One region of the Ideonella sp. genome, then DNA from elsewhere that is predicted to be linked to it. Evidence: riboswitches for the same ligand, from Rfam matches in the RefSeq annotation. Region 1 holds a riboswitch; the other holds the start of a gene.
The links. A riboswitch is a leader RNA that binds a small molecule or an ion and turns the genes downstream of it on or off. The one in region 1 is predicted to bind glycine.

Region 1 (7,158 bases):
CAGCAGCCGCTCGCTGCGCAGCCGCACTGCGAACAGGCGCGCCGCGCGCATCGGCCCCACGGTATGAGAGCTGCTCGGCCCGATGCCGATCTTGAAGAGGTCGAAGACAGAGACGGCCATGGGGTCACTCCGGGCTGCACGGCAGCAAGCATTGGTTGATTTCGAGCAAGCCGGATGGTGGTGATCCGGTGCTCAATGAAAAGGGGGCGCGGCCCCCTTGCATCGATTTAACGAGGAGATTGTGATGAGCGTGATCCGCAGATTTCGTTCGCCGCGGCCGATGGCTGCCGCCGGCATGGCCTGCTGCCTGTGGCTGGGTGCCTGGGCGCTGCCCGCCGGTGCCGAAACCCTGACCTGGCGCCAGACCTCGGTGCAGGCCGGCAGCGAAGGGCGCAGCGCGCTGCGCCGCGGCGTGGTGATCTTCGGCACCGGCGAGCCGGCGCTGATGACGGTTCGCCTGACCCCGCTGGCCCCGCCACAAGACGGCCAGATGACGGTGCAGAACGACTTCAACTACCGCTTTGAAGACGGCTCGACCCTGGTGCTGCAGGCGCGCACGGTGGTGCGTGTGACGCCGGAAGGGCGCGCCGCGCGCGGCGAGTACCAGGCCGAAGGGCAGGTGCTGTCGGGCACCGGCCGCTACCAGGGGGCGACCGGCCGCTTCAAGATGCGCTCGCGCACCGACCTCGACGCGTTGGCCGACGGCGCCCTGGGGGACTACTTCGCGGCGTGCGAGGCCGATATCCAGCTGCCGAAGTGAGCGAGGGCGGGTCGACCACACGGCGTTGGCCAACCGCTCAGTCGGCGGCGAACTCGCTCATCGGCACGCACGAGCAGAACAGGTTGCGGTCGCCGTAGACGTTGTCCACCCGGCCGACCGGCGACCAGTATTTCTGCTGGCGCAGCTCGGCCACGGGGTAGGCGGCCTCTTCGCGGCTGTAGGCATGCGGCCACTCGGCCTTCAGCAGGCTTTGCGAGGTGTGCGGCGCGTTCTTCAGCGGGTTGTCTTCTTTCGGCCAGGCGCCGGTCTCGACCTTGCGGATCTCTTCGCGGATCGAAATCATCGCGTGGCAGAAACGCTCGAGCTCGACCAGCGGCTCGCTCTCGGTCGGCTCGACCATCAGCGTGCCGGCCACCGGGAAGCTCAGCGTCGGCGCATGGAAGCCGTAGTCGATCAGGCGCTTGGCCACGTCTTCGGCGCTGATGCCGGACGTTTCTTTCAGCGGCCGCAGGTCGAGGATGCACTCGTGCGCCACGCCGCCACCCTTCACGCCGGCGATGCCGCCGCTGTAGTGGATGTCGTAGTGGTCGGACAGCTTCGCCGCCACGTAGTTCGCGCTCAGGATCGCAACCTCGGTGGCCTGCTTCAGGCCTTCGGCGCCCATCATGCGGACGTACATCCAGCTGATCGGCAGCACGGCGGCATTGCCCAGCGGCGCGGCAGACACCGCGCCCACGCCGCCTTCGCGCATCTGGCCGGCCGTAGCGTGGCCCGGCAAGAAGGGCACGAGGTCTTCGACCACGCAGACCGGGCCGACGCCGGGGCCGCCGCCGCCGTGCGGGATGCAGAAGGTCTTGTGCAGGTTCAGGTGGCTCACGTCGCCGCCGAACTGGCCCGGCGCGGCCACGCCGACCAGCGCGTTCATGTTGGCGCCGTCCACGTACACGCGGCCACCGTACTGGTGGACCATCGCGCAGAGCTCCTTCACCCGCGGCTCGAACACGCCGTAGGTGGAGGGGTAGGTGATCATGATGCAGGCGAGATCATCCTTGTGCTGCTCGCACTTGGCCTTCAGGTCGTCGAGGTCGACGCTGCCGTTGGCGTCGCACTTCACCACCAGCACCTGCATGCCCGCCATCTGGGCCGACGCCGGGTTGGTGCCGTGCGCCGATTCGGGGATCAGGCAGACCTTGCGGTGGCCTTCGCCACGCGACTTGTGCCAGCCGCGGATCGCCAGCAGGCCGGCGTACTCGCCCTGCGAGCCGGCGTTGGGCTGCAGGCTGATGCCGGCGTAGCCGGTGGCCTGGCAGAGCCAGCCGGTGAGCTGCTCGTTCAGCAGCGCGTAGCCCTTCAGCTGGTCGGCCGGGGCAAACGGATGCACGTGGGCGAACTCGGGCCAGGTGATGGGGATCATCTCGCTGGTCGCGTTCAGCTTCATCGTGCACGAGCCCAGCGGGATCATGCTGCGGTCCAGCGCCAGGTCCTTGTCCGACAGGCGGCGCAGGTAGCGCAGCATCTCGGTTTCGCTGTGATGGGTGTTGAAGACCGGGTGCGTTAGGAAGGCGCTGGTGCGGCGCAGCGCTTCGGGCAGGCGCAGCGCGATGCCGGCAGCGTAGTCGTCGACCTTCGGCAGCGCCTGGCCGCCGGTGGCGAACCAGCTCCACAGCGCGGCCACGTCTTCGCGCGTCGTCGTTTCGTCCAGCGTCACGCCGACGTGCCTGGGCGACAGGCGGCGCAGGTTGGCACCGCCGGCCAGCGCACGGCCGATGACCTCTTCGGTGTGATCGCCGGTTTCGATCGTCAGCGTGTCGAAGGCGTAGGGGTTGGTGACCTTCAGGCCCAGCTTGGCCAGGCCCTCGGCCAGGATGGCGGTGAAGCTGGCCACGCGGTTGGCGATGCGCTTCAGGCCTTCGGGGCCGTGGTAGACGGCGTACATGCTGGCGATGACGGCCAGCAGCACCTGCGCGGTGCAGATGTTCGACGTGGCCTTCTCGCGGCGGATGTGCTGCTCGCGCGTCTGCAGCGCCAGGCGGTAGGCCGGGTTGCCGTGGCTGTCGACGCTGACGCCGACCAGGCGGCCGGGCATCGAACGCTTGAACTCGTCGCGGCAAGCCATGAAGGCGGCGTGCGGGCCGCCACCGCCCATCGGCACGCCGAAGCGCTGGGTGTTGCCGATCACGATGTCGGCACCCCATTCGCCCGGGGGCGCCAGCAGCGTCAGCGCCAGCAGGTCGGCGGCGACGATGAAGGCGGCATTCTTCGCGTGCGCCTTCTCGACGAACTCGCGCATGTCGTGCACCAGGCCATCGGTGGCCGGGTACTGGGCCAGCACGGCGAAGTAGTCGTGCTCTTCCATCAGCTTCGGGGCGAAGCCGACGATCACCTCGATGCCCAGCGGCTCGGCGCGGGTCTTGACGACCTCGATCGTCTGCGGGTGGCAGTCACCGGCGACGATCAGGGTGTTGCTCTTGCTCTTGACGCTGCGCTTGGCCAGCGTCATCGCCTCGGCGGCGGCGGTGGCTTCGTCGAGCATCGAGGCGTTGGCGATCGCCATGCCGGTCAGCTCGGCGACCATGGTCTGGAAGTTGACCAGCGCCTCCATGCGGCCTTGCGAGATCTCGGCCTGGTAGGGCGTGTAGGCGGTGTACCAAGCCGGGTTCTCGAGGATGTTGCGCAGGATGACGCCCGGCGTGTGCGTGCCGTGGTAACCCTGGCCGATGAAGCTCTTCTTGACCTGGTTCAGCGCCGCGACCGCGCGCAGCTCGGCCAGCGCCTCGGCTTCACTCGCCACCGTGGGCAGCGCCATCGGCGTGGCCCGGGCGATCGAGCGCGGCACGATGGCGTCGATCAGCGCCTGGCGCGAGGCCGCGCCGATCACGCTCAGCATGTGCGCCTCGTCGGCGGCATCGGGGCCGATGTGGCGAGCGACGAATTCGCCGTGGTTTTCGAGGGCGTCGAGAGGGGTGTGGGCGTGCATCAGCATGGCGCGGGAGAAACAGCAGGGGCCAGACGGGCGCGGCGCACAGGCGGCGCCGGCCGGCAACAAGAGCGGAAGAAGGGCGGCTTAGAGCGTCTTCAGCAGGGCGTCGTAGGCGGGCGGGTCCATCAGCTGGTCGAACTCGCCCATGTTGGTCACGTGGACCTTGAAGAACCAGCCGTTGCCCATCGGGTCGGTGTTGGCCAGCGCGGGGTTGGCGCGCAGCTCTTCGTTGACCTCGACGACCTCGCCGGTTACCGGCATGTAGATGTCGGCGGCGGCCTTGACCGACTCGACGACACCGGCGATCTCGCCTTTGTTGTAGGTCTTGCCCACTTCGGGCAGGTCGACGAACACCACGTCGCCCAGCGCGTCTTGCGCGTGCAGCGTGATACCGACCACAGCAGCTTCGTGATCTTCGATGTTGATCCACTCGTGGTCGGCGGTGAACATGGTCGTCATGGGCAGGGCTCCTCTTGGGGAATGTGTACTGGGAAGCGAAGGTTGATTCAGGGCCGGCCGGCGGTCAAGCCCGCAGACCCTGGTTGGCGGGCTGATCTGCCCGGCTCAGCCGCGGAAGTAACGGTGCGGGGCAAACGGCATGGCGGCCACCTTCATCGGCAACCGCTTGCCGCGCACCTCGGCGAACACCTCGGTGCCCACGGCCGCGTGCGAGGCGGGCAGGTAGCCCATGGCCACCGGCTGGTTGACGGTCGGGCCCAGCGTGCCGCTGGTGACGGTGCCCAGCTCGGCGCCGTCGGCGGCGACCAGCTTGGTGCCTTCGCGCACCGGGGCGCGCTCCAGGCCGACCAGGCCGACGCGCTTGCGCTTGGCGCCTTCGGCCAGCTGGGCGTCGATCACGGCCGCACCGGGGTAACCGCCGGCACGGGCGCCACCGGCGCGGCGCACCTTCTGGATCGCCCAGGTCAGCGCGGCTTCGACCGGCGTGGTGCGGGTGTCGATGTCGTGGCCGTACAGGCACATGCCGCCTTCCAGGCGCAGCGTGTCGCGCGCGCCCAGGCCGGCGGCCTTGACCTCGGGCTGGGCCAGCAGCTCGCGGGCCAGCTGGATGGCCTGGTCTTGGTGGACGGAGATTTCGAAGCCGTCTTCGCCGGTGTAGCCCGAGCGGGTGACGAAGCATTCGGAGCTGGCCAGCGTGAACACGCCGCCGGTCATGAAGGTGAGGGCGGTCACACCCGGGTTCAGCCGGGCCAGCGCCTGGGCGGCCTGCGGGCCTTGCAGTGCCAGCAGCGCGCGCTCGGGCAGCGGGCGCACTTCGCAGCGGTGCCCGATCTTCGACTTCAGGTGCGCGATGTCGGCATCTTTGCAGCCGGCGTTGACGACGACGAACAGGTCGCCGAAGTTCGCCATCGCGTCTGCCGGCGGGCGGGTGATCATCAGGTCGTCGAGCAGGCCGCCTTGGTCATTGGTGAAGAAGGCGTAGCGCTGCTTGCCTTGGCCCAAGTCGACCACGTCGACCGGCACCAGGGTTTCCAGCGCGGCGGCGGCGTCGGCACCGATCAGGCGCAACTGGCCCATGTGGGAGACGTCGAACAGCGCGGCGGCTTCGCGGCACTGCTTGTGCTCGGCCATCAGGCCGGCGGGGTATTGCACCGGCATCGCGTAGCCGGCAAAGGGCACCATGCGGGCGCCGAGTTCGAGGTGGAGGGCGTGCAGCGGGGTCTGCAGCAGATCGGCGGCGGGTGCGGCGGAGGACATCGTTTGTCTATCCTGTGTCGAGGGCAATCCAAGGAACCTGATCGGTCGGAAGTTGCCCTCGCTGTCCGCTTTACCTGAGAGATTGACAGTGTCGGCGTGTGGCCGGGCACCGCTTGCCCCTTCGGTGGATGGGCTCGATGACCCATCTCTCTCCAGTGAGGAACGCTCCGCATCTTGACGCGAAGCGCTTGCCAGTCCTTTTGCCTGAGCGTTCGAGGCCTGTACGACCTCTGCGCCTTCGGCGGCCCCGGATGGGGCTCTCTCCTGGCAAGCGAGCAGTGTACCCGAGGGCAGTGGCCGTGGCGCTATGCTGAAGTGCCAAAGCTTGCCTTCAACCCGCCCGCCGATGCCCAGCGCCCAGGTCTTCATCAGCTACCGCCGTGACGACAGCGCCGGCTACGCCCGTGCGATCGGTGCCGAGCTGGCCCAGCGCTTCGGCGCCGACCGGGTCTTCATGGATGTGGACGACATCGCCGCCGGCCAGGGCTTTGCCGAGGTCATCCAGCGCGCCGTCGGCAGCGCCGGCGTGCTGCTGGTGCTGATCGGCCGGCGCTGGCGCGGCGAGCGTGAGGGGGGCGCACCGCGCCTGAGCGACCCGGGCGACTTCGTGCGGCTCGAAATCGCCGCGGGCTTGCGGCGCGGCCTGCGCGTGATCCCGGTGCTGCTCGACGGCGCGGCGATGCCCACCGCCGCCGAGATGCCCGCCGACATCCAGGCCCTGGCCGGGCTGCAGGCGATCGAGCTCGGCAACACCCGTTTCGCGGCCGACATCGAGCGCCTGGTGGCCACGCTGGCCGGCACCTTGGGTGCCCCGGCCCGGCCGGGCCGCCGCCGCTGGGGCCTGGTGGCCGGCGCTGGCCTGCTGCTCGCCGTGGCCGCCGTCGGGTGGGTCGCCCACCGCACGCGGCCGGCGGTCAATGGTGAATGGCAGGGCGAGCTGCATTACGCCTGGGCCGGCACGCCGCGCGTCGAGCACTTCAAGTTCGACGGCCAGGGGCAGGCGCTGAGCGGCAGCGCGTCGTTCCTGGGCGTGCCGCGCGGCGTGCTGGCGGGCCAGGTCGACAGCGACGGGCTGCGTTTCGACACCCGCACCAGCGAGATGGGCGGGCCGGACCTGCTGCACCACTACCGCGGGCAACTGGTGGGCGACGAGATCCGCTTCGTGATGCAGACCGAAGGCGGCAGCGCCCCGAACGAGCCGGTGGCGTTCACGGCGCGGCGCGTGGCCGCCGAACCCCCGCGCTGAAGCGCTGAAGGCTACATTGACTGGCCACACCCCGATCCCAAAGACCCGCAAGGAACCGCCGATGCTGACCGAACAAGACCCGCTGCTGCTGCGCCACGACGACCCGCGCGGCATCGTGACCGTGACGTTGAACCGCCCGCAGGCCTTCAACGCCTTGTCCGAGGCGATGCTGGCCGCGCTGAAGACCGAGCTGGACGCGCTGGCGAAAGCCCCCCAGGCCCGCGTGCTGGTGCTGGCGGCCGCCGGCAAGGCCTTCTGCGCCGGGCACGATTTGAAGGAGATGCGCGCCGAGCCATCGCTCGACTACTACCGCAGCCTCTTCGGCCGCTGCGCGAAGGTGATGATGCAGATCCAGCAACTACCGATCCCGGTGATCGCGAAAGTGCAGGGCGTGGCCACGGCGGCTGGCTGCCAGCTGGTGGCCGCCTGCGACTTGGCGGTGGCATTGCGCACCGCGCGCTTCGCCGTCAGTGGCGTCAACCTGGGCCTGTTCTG
Region 2 (7,158 bases), on a different contig from region 1:
CCTCGGCCGCCAGCGCCACCGCCTTGCGCGTCATGCCGCGGCGTGAGCGCAGCGAGCGCACCCGCTCGCCCAGCGCGACCAGAAACGGGTTCTTGTCGTCGCCTGTGGCGGCGGGGCCGGCCACGTCCAGATCGTCTTCCGGCTCCCGGGGATGCAATATAGTGCTTGACATGGCTCAACGGCAGATCTAGAGTTCTTGCAAGCACAATAGTTCATCTTCCCAGGCTTCGCAAGGCCGTGAACGCAAGGAGACTGCCGTGTCTGCCGTTTCGGTTCCTACCCCGGGCGCGCGCTTCAACTTCGCGCAGCACCTGATCGAGCGCAACGCCGGCCGCGGCGCGAAGCTGGCCTACATCGACGACGTGGGCAGCGTCAGCTACGCCGCGCTGGCCGAGCGCGTCCGGCGCCTGGCGGCCGGCCTGACGGCGCTGGGCGTGCGGCGCGAAGAGCGCGTGCTGCTGCTGATGCACGACAGCATCGACTGGCCGGTGAGTTTTCTCGGTGCGCTGTACGCCGGCATCGTGCCGGTGGCCGTCAACACCTTGCTGACCGCCGACGACTACGCCTACATGCTGCGGCACAGCCGGGCCCAGGCGGTGCTGGTGTCGGCCGCGCTGCTGCCCACGCTGCGGGCGGCGATGGACAAGGCGGCGGGCGAGGGCGGCCACGAAGCCCGCACGGTGATCGTCTCGCGCGCCACGGCCGAGCTGCCGGCCGGCTGCCAGGCGCTCGAGACGCTGCTCGAAGCCCATCCGCCGCTGGCGGCCCCGGCCGACACCGGCCCCGACGACCCCGGCTTCTGGCTCTATTCGTCCGGCTCGACCGGCCGGCCCAAGGGCACGCTGCACACCCAGGCCAATCCGTACTGGACGGCCGAGCTGTACGGCACGCCGGTGTTGGGGCTGACCGAGCGCGATGTGTGCTTCTCGGCCGCCAAACTGTTCTTCGCCTACGGCCTGGGCAACGCGCTGAGCTTTCCGCTGAGCGTCGGCGCCACCACGGTGCTGATGGCCGAGCGGCCCACGCCGGACGCGACCTTCAAGCGCTGGACCCGCGACACGCACCGCCCGACGGTGTTCTTCGGTGCCCCGACCGGCTATGCCGGCATGCTGGCGTCGCCGCACCTGCCGCCGCGCGAGGCGGTGGCGTTGCGCCTGTGCTCGTCGGCCGGCGAAGCATTGCCGGCCGACATCGGCCAGCGTTTCACGGCCCACTTCGGTTGCGAGATCGTCGACGGCATCGGTTCGACCGAGATGCTGCACATCTACCTCAGCAACCGGCCCGGCCAGGTGCGCTACGGCACCACCGGCTGGCCGGTGCCGGGCTACGAGATCGAACTGCGCGGCGACGATGGCCATGCGGTGCCCGATGGCGAGACCGGCGACCTGTACATCCGCGGCCCGAGCGCGGCGCTGATGTACTGGGGCAACCGCGAGAAGTCGCGCGAGACCTTCCAGGGCAGCTGGACCAAGAGTGGCGACAAGTACGTCAAGAACCCCGACGGCACCTACACCTACGCCGGCCGCAGCGACGACATGCTGAAGGTCAGCGGCATCTACGTCTCGCCGTTCGAGGTGGAGTCGACGCTGGTGCAGCACCCGGCCGTGCTCGAAGCCGCGGTGATCGGCGTGCCGGATGCCGACGGGCTGACGCGCACCAAGGCCTTCGTCGTGCTCAAGCCCGGGCAACAGGTCGACGACGACACGCTGAAGGCCTTCGTCAAGGACCGGCTCGCGCCCTACAAGTACCCGCGGCAGATCGAGTTCATCGCCGAGTTGCCGAAGACCGCCACCGGCAAGATCCAGCGCTTTCGGCTACGTGAGCGCGAGGCCGGCGTGTGACGATCGAGTTCGTCGAGATCGACTGGCAGGGCCGGCCGGTCACGATCGAGCACCAATGGCTGGGCCGCGAGCGCCAGGGCCGGCCGCTGATGGTCTTCTTGCACGAGGGCCTGGGCTCGGTGGCGATGTGGCGCGACTTCCCGGCACGGCTGGTCGACGCACTCGGCTGGCGCGGGCTGGTCTATTCGCGCCCGGGTTATGGCCGCTCGACGCCGCGTTCGCCCGACGAAGCCTGGGCGCCGGACTTCATGCACCGGCAAGCGCGGCAGGTGCTGCCAGCGCTGCTTCGGGCCTTGGGTGTCGACGCCGACCGCCCCTGGCTCTTCGGCCACAGCGATGGCGGCTCGATCGCGCTGCTACATGCCGCGGCCTTCCCGGCACGCGTCGCGGGCCTGGTCGTGCTGGCGCCGCACCTCTTCGTCGAAGGCGTCTCGATCACCAACATCGAGCGGGCCCGCGAGGCCTATCTGGGGGGCCTGTTGAAGAACAGCCTGGCCAAGTACCACGACGACCCCGACTCGGCCTTCTGGGGCTGGAACGACATCTGGCTCCACCCGGCGTTCCGCGACTGGAACATCGAGCGAGAGCTGGCCGCCATCACCTGCCCGCTGCTCGCAGTGCAGGGGCTGGGCGACGAGTACGGCACGCTGAAGCAAATCCACGGCATCGCCGAGCGCGTGCCGCAAACGGTGTTGCTCGAACTGCCCGATTGCGGTCACTCACCGCACCGCGACCAGCCTGAACAGGTGATCGCGGCGGTGAGTGGCTTCGTCAATTCAGCGGGTTAGGCAAAAGCAAAGTCGACCTCGGGCTTCAGGCCGCTGGCGATGCGCGCAATGCTCTTGCCCGAGCCGCAGGCGTGTGTCCAGCCCAGCGTGCCGTGGCCGGTGTTCAGCAGCAGGTTGGGCAGCTTCGAGCGGCCGATGATCGGCACGTTGCTCGGCGTCGCCGGGCGCAGGCCGGTCCAGAACTGTGCGCGTTCGCCGTCACCGGCGCCGGGGAACAGCTCTTCGACCCGGCGCACGATCGCTTCGCAGCGCACGCGGTTCAGGTCGCGGTCGTAGCCGTTCAGCTCGGCCGTGCCGGCAATGCGCAGCCGGTCGCCCAGGCGCGAGAAGACGAGCTTGTACTCGTCATCGGTCAGCGACACCTGGTGGGCCTTGCTCGCATCTTTCACCGGCATCGTTACCGAGTAGCCCTTGGCCGGGTAGATCGGCAGCTTGATGCCCAGCGCCTTGGCATACAGCGGGCTCAGCGAGCCCATCGCCAGCACATAGGCATCGCCGCGGATGCGCTGGAAGCGGCCCTCGGCATCGGTCGCCTCGACATGGTCGACCCGGCCGCCGGCTTCGCGCAACGCGGTCACCGTGTGGCTCATCAGGAAGCGCACGCCGTCTGCCTCGCAGCGGCGCACCAGCTCGCGCGCAAAACGGTTGGCGTCGCCCGATTCGTCTTCCGCCGTGTAGGTGGCGCCGGCCAGCTGCGGCCGGATGTGGGCCAGCGCCGGCTCGATGCGCACCGCCTCGTCGGCCGAGATCACGCGCCGGTCGCAGCCCAGCGCGCGCATCTGCGCGGCGGGCGCCTCGGCGGCGTCGAACTCTTGCTGGCTGGTGTAGAAGTGAAGAATGCCTTGCGTGCGCTGGTCGTACTCGAGCCCGATGTCGCGGCGCAGCTGCTGCAGCGTCTCGCGGCTGTAGCTGCCCAGCCGCACGATCTGCTCGATGTTGTGGCGCGTGCGGCCGGGCGTGCACTCGCGCAGGAAGCTGAAGACCCAGGCCCATTGCCGCGCATCGGCCCGCAGGCGAAACAGCAGCGGTGCGTCCTCTCTGGCCAGCCACTTCAGCACCTTCAGTGGTGCGCTCGGGTTGGCCCAGGGTTCGGCGTGGCTGACCGAGATCTGGCCGCCATTGGCGAAGCTGGTTTCGGCGGCCGGTACGGCCTGGCGATCGACGACGGTGACGTCGTGCCCTTGTTGGCGAAGGAAATAGGCGGAAGTGACGCCGAGCAGGCCGGCGCCGAGAACGACCACGTGCATGGTTTCTCCAGGAGGCGATCGGCACGAAGCCCGATGAAATGGAGTGCTTCGTGCCTGCCGCTCCCCCTGTCCCCGGTACCTGAGAGATTCGGCCGCCGCGTGACTGCCGCGGGGCTTTGCTCCTTCGGTGCGCTGATCCTGAAAGTTAGGTCAGCGGCTCTCCAGACGGCGATTGATCAGTGCAGTACGGAACCTGAGCGTGTATGGGAGTTTGCGCCTTCGGTGGCCGGGCTGACACGGTGGTCGAAACCCGGCGCTCTCCTGCAAGCCGCCATTGTAGGCGCGGCGCTCCATCGCCGGGGGTGTGAACAATTCACGCGGGTTGGGCCGCTGAGGGCGAATTTGCTCCGGGTTTCCCCGTGGCGCTCTCGAATGTCGTGAGGATCGTTGAAGCTTTTGTAGTGGGCAAGCCCAGGGCTCGCGTGGACACTGCGGCCTCGGATTCAGATCCTTACGTTTTTTGCTTGATCGACCTTTCCTTTCTGGAGTTGTGAAGATGACCAAGACGAGCTTCCCGGTGTCCCGCCTGTGTGTCGGCCTGGGCCTGGCCTTTGCGATGATGGGCGCTGCCCAAGCCGCTGCTGACACCACCCGCGTGGTTGTGACTTTCAAGTCGGGCAGCCAGGCTGCCAAGCTGGCCCGTGCTGCCGTTGCCCAGCTGGGCGGCAAGATCAAGCTCGAGATCGACGGCGAAAACGTCGCCGTCGAGCTGCCGAAGGCTGCCGCGATGGCGCTGGCCAAGCACACGGCCATCGCCCGCATCGAAGAAGACGCTCCGCGCTACCCGATGTCGCTGACCACGCCGTCGGACGGCAAGCCCTACAAGCTCGGCCAGCTCGTGCCCTACGGCATCGCGCTGACCCAGGCCGACAAGCTGAAGGACACCAACGCCGGCAACCGCAAGATCTGCATCATCGATTCGGGCTATGACGGTGGCCAGGAAGACCTGCAGCACAACGCCAACGTGACCGGCGAAGACGACATCGGCGGCGCCGGCCTGTGGAACCACGACGGCACCCACCACGGCACCCACGTGGCCGGCACGATCTCGGCGATCAACAACCTCGACACCGGCGTGGTCGGCGTGCTGCCGAACTCGAAGATCAAGCTGCACATCATCAAGGTCTTCGGCGACGACGGCGTGTGGGCCTACTCGTCGACCCTGGCCGCCGCGGCCAAGAAGTGCCAGGCCGCCGGTGCCAACGTGATCAGCATGTCGCTCGGCGGCCCGATCCCGAACACGGTCGAGAAGAACACCTTCACCGCCCTGCAGACCGCCGGCATCCTGTCGATCGCCGCAGCCGGCAACGGTGGCAACACCCAGACCTCGTACCCCGCCGGTTATGTGCCGGTGATGTCGGTCGCCGCGGTGGACGAGCACTCGGCCTGGGCCAGCTTCTCGCAGCGCAACGCCGACGTTGAAATCTCCGGCCCGGGCGTGGGCGTGCTGTCGACCGTGCCGATGGGCACCGGCTCGGCGCCGTCGCTCAAGGTGGGTGGCACCGACTACGCGCCGGGCGCGATGGACGGCTCGCCGCAAGGCAGCGCCACCGCTGCGCTGGCCGACTTCGGCCTGGGCGACGCGGTCGACACCTCGGTGTCGGGCAAGGTCTGCCTGATCCAGCGCGGCAACATCGCGTTCTCGGACAAGGTGCTGAACTGCCAGAACTCCGGTGGCGTCGGCGCGGTGGTCTACAACAACGTCGCTGGCGGCTTCGCCGGCACGCTGGGTGGCGTGGCCACCACCATCCCGTCGGTGACCGCTTCGGACACCGAAGGCGCCGCGATGAAGGGCCAGCTGGGCCAGTCGGCCACCGTGGCCGTGCAAGCCACGAACTACGCCTACTTCGACGGCACCTCGATGGCCACCCCGCACGTCGCGGCGGTCGCTGCGCTGGTGTGGAGCTTCTTCCCGACCTGCACCGGCGAGCAGATCCGCCAGTCGCTGAACAAGTCCGCCAAGGACCTGGACGTGGCTGGCCGCGACGCCAAGACCGGCTACGGCCTGGTCCAGGCCAAGGCCGCCAAGGCCCGCATCACCAAGCTGGGTTGCGGCAACTGATCAGCGCTTCGGCACTGAACGAGACAACGGGGCCTTCGGGCCCCGTTTTCCATTTCTGGATCGGGCCGCGGGATCAATCCACCTCGACGTCATTGGCCGGCTGATCGAACAGGCGCAGGCCAAAGACCAGCAACACCGTGGCCGGCAGCATCGCCAGCGGGTGCACGACCCCGGCCACGGCCGGCAGCACCATCAGGAACAGGCGCAGGCCCCAGCTGTACATCAGCCCGGCGCGGCGCACGTGGTTGGCCGCCGCGCTGTTCAGCTCGGCGCGCTCGGGCCGGTCGACCGGGATCGACACGATGAAGCTGGCGTGGCTGTAGTGCCGCGTCGACAAGGCCGAGCAGACATACGACGCGAACAGCAGGCCGACCAGCATCGCCTGCAGCAGGGTGTGCAGCGTGTTCTCGCCCGACCAGCGCGACAGGTTTGCGGCCAGCGACGGGCCGGTCATGCTCAAGGCGCCCATCACCGCCAGCGCTGCGGTCGAGGCCGAGATCGACGCGGCCATCAGCGAGTTGCGCAGCGCCTGCACCGCGACGATCTCGTGGCCGGGCTTGCCGCTCAGCGACACCACCCAGTGCATGCGCAGTTTGGCGTTGGCGTAGCGGGCCAGCCGCTCGGGCTGGCGTTGGCCGACGTGGTGCACGCGCCATTCGTAGGCCACCAGCAGCAGGACGCTGAGATTGAAGCTGAGCCAAGGGACAAGGTCGGTCACGGGGCAGCACCTGGCAGAGACGACAAGGCCGAATCATAGGCGCGTCACATCGGCGTCATCGGGCGCTCATGGGCCTGTCATCGCGGCTTGGAAGCATGCCGGGTCTTCCCTGCACGAAAGATTTCCATGCGCTGTTCGTTCAAAACCTTCTCCCTGGCCATGGCCGGCGCCCTCGCCGTGCTCGCGCTGCCTGCCGCCCACGCCGCCGCCACGCTGGCCGGCTTTGCCTCGATGCCGGCCGACACCTTCGCTCCGGGCCCGACCTCGGGCCAGTTCGCCAGCAGCGCCAACGGCCGCAGCCTGCCGCTGGTCGACAAGCAGCCGGTACAGGGCTTCTCGGCGGTGCTGCCGGGGCCGGTGGCCGGCACTTTCCTGGTCATGCCGGACAACGGCTTCGGCGCGAAGACCAACTCGCCCGACACCTTGCTGCGCCTGTACGCCGTGCAGCCCGACTTTCGCAGCTGGGGCGGCAAGGGCCTGACCGGCAGCGGCACGGTGCTGC

Region 2: it holds a riboswitch for glycine, as region 1 does, so the genes downstream of both, ACE3SG_RS27235 (D-amino acid dehydrogenase) here and gcvT (glycine cleavage system aminomethyltransferase GcvT) in region 1, are expected to answer to the same signal.

Annotation. Positions count from the first base shown of each region.
Region 1 covers NZ_JAYSDQ010000008.1:52,612-59,769, forward strand. The annotation lists gene ACE3SG_RS12305 (L-serine ammonia-lyase) at 1-120, opposite strand, end outside; gene ACE3SG_RS12310 (hypothetical protein) at 245-760, shown strand; gene gcvP (aminomethyl-transferring glycine dehydrogenase) at 798-3,704, opposite strand; gene gcvH (glycine cleavage system protein GcvH) at 3,786-4,160, opposite strand; gene gcvT (glycine cleavage system aminomethyltransferase GcvT) at 4,266-5,417, opposite strand; glycine riboswitch at 5,469-5,583, opposite strand; glycine riboswitch at 5,600-5,694, opposite strand; gene ACE3SG_RS12330 (toll/interleukin-1 receptor domain-containing protein) at 5,764-6,663, shown strand; gene ACE3SG_RS12335 (enoyl-CoA hydratase) at 6,725-7,158, shown strand, end outside.
Region 2 covers NZ_JAYSDQ010000029.1:5,529-12,686, reverse strand. The annotation lists gene ACE3SG_RS27250 (helix-turn-helix transcriptional regulator) at 1-172, opposite strand, end outside; gene ACE3SG_RS27245 (benzoate-CoA ligase family protein) at 258-1,841, shown strand; gene ACE3SG_RS27240 (alpha/beta fold hydrolase) at 1,838-2,629, shown strand; gene ACE3SG_RS27235 (D-amino acid dehydrogenase) at 2,626-3,876, opposite strand; glycine riboswitch at 3,933-4,051, opposite strand; gene ACE3SG_RS27230 (S8 family serine peptidase) at 4,373-5,938, shown strand; gene ACE3SG_RS27225 (DUF599 domain-containing protein) at 6,012-6,656, opposite strand; gene ACE3SG_RS27220 (esterase-like activity of phytase family protein) at 6,783-7,158, shown strand, end outside.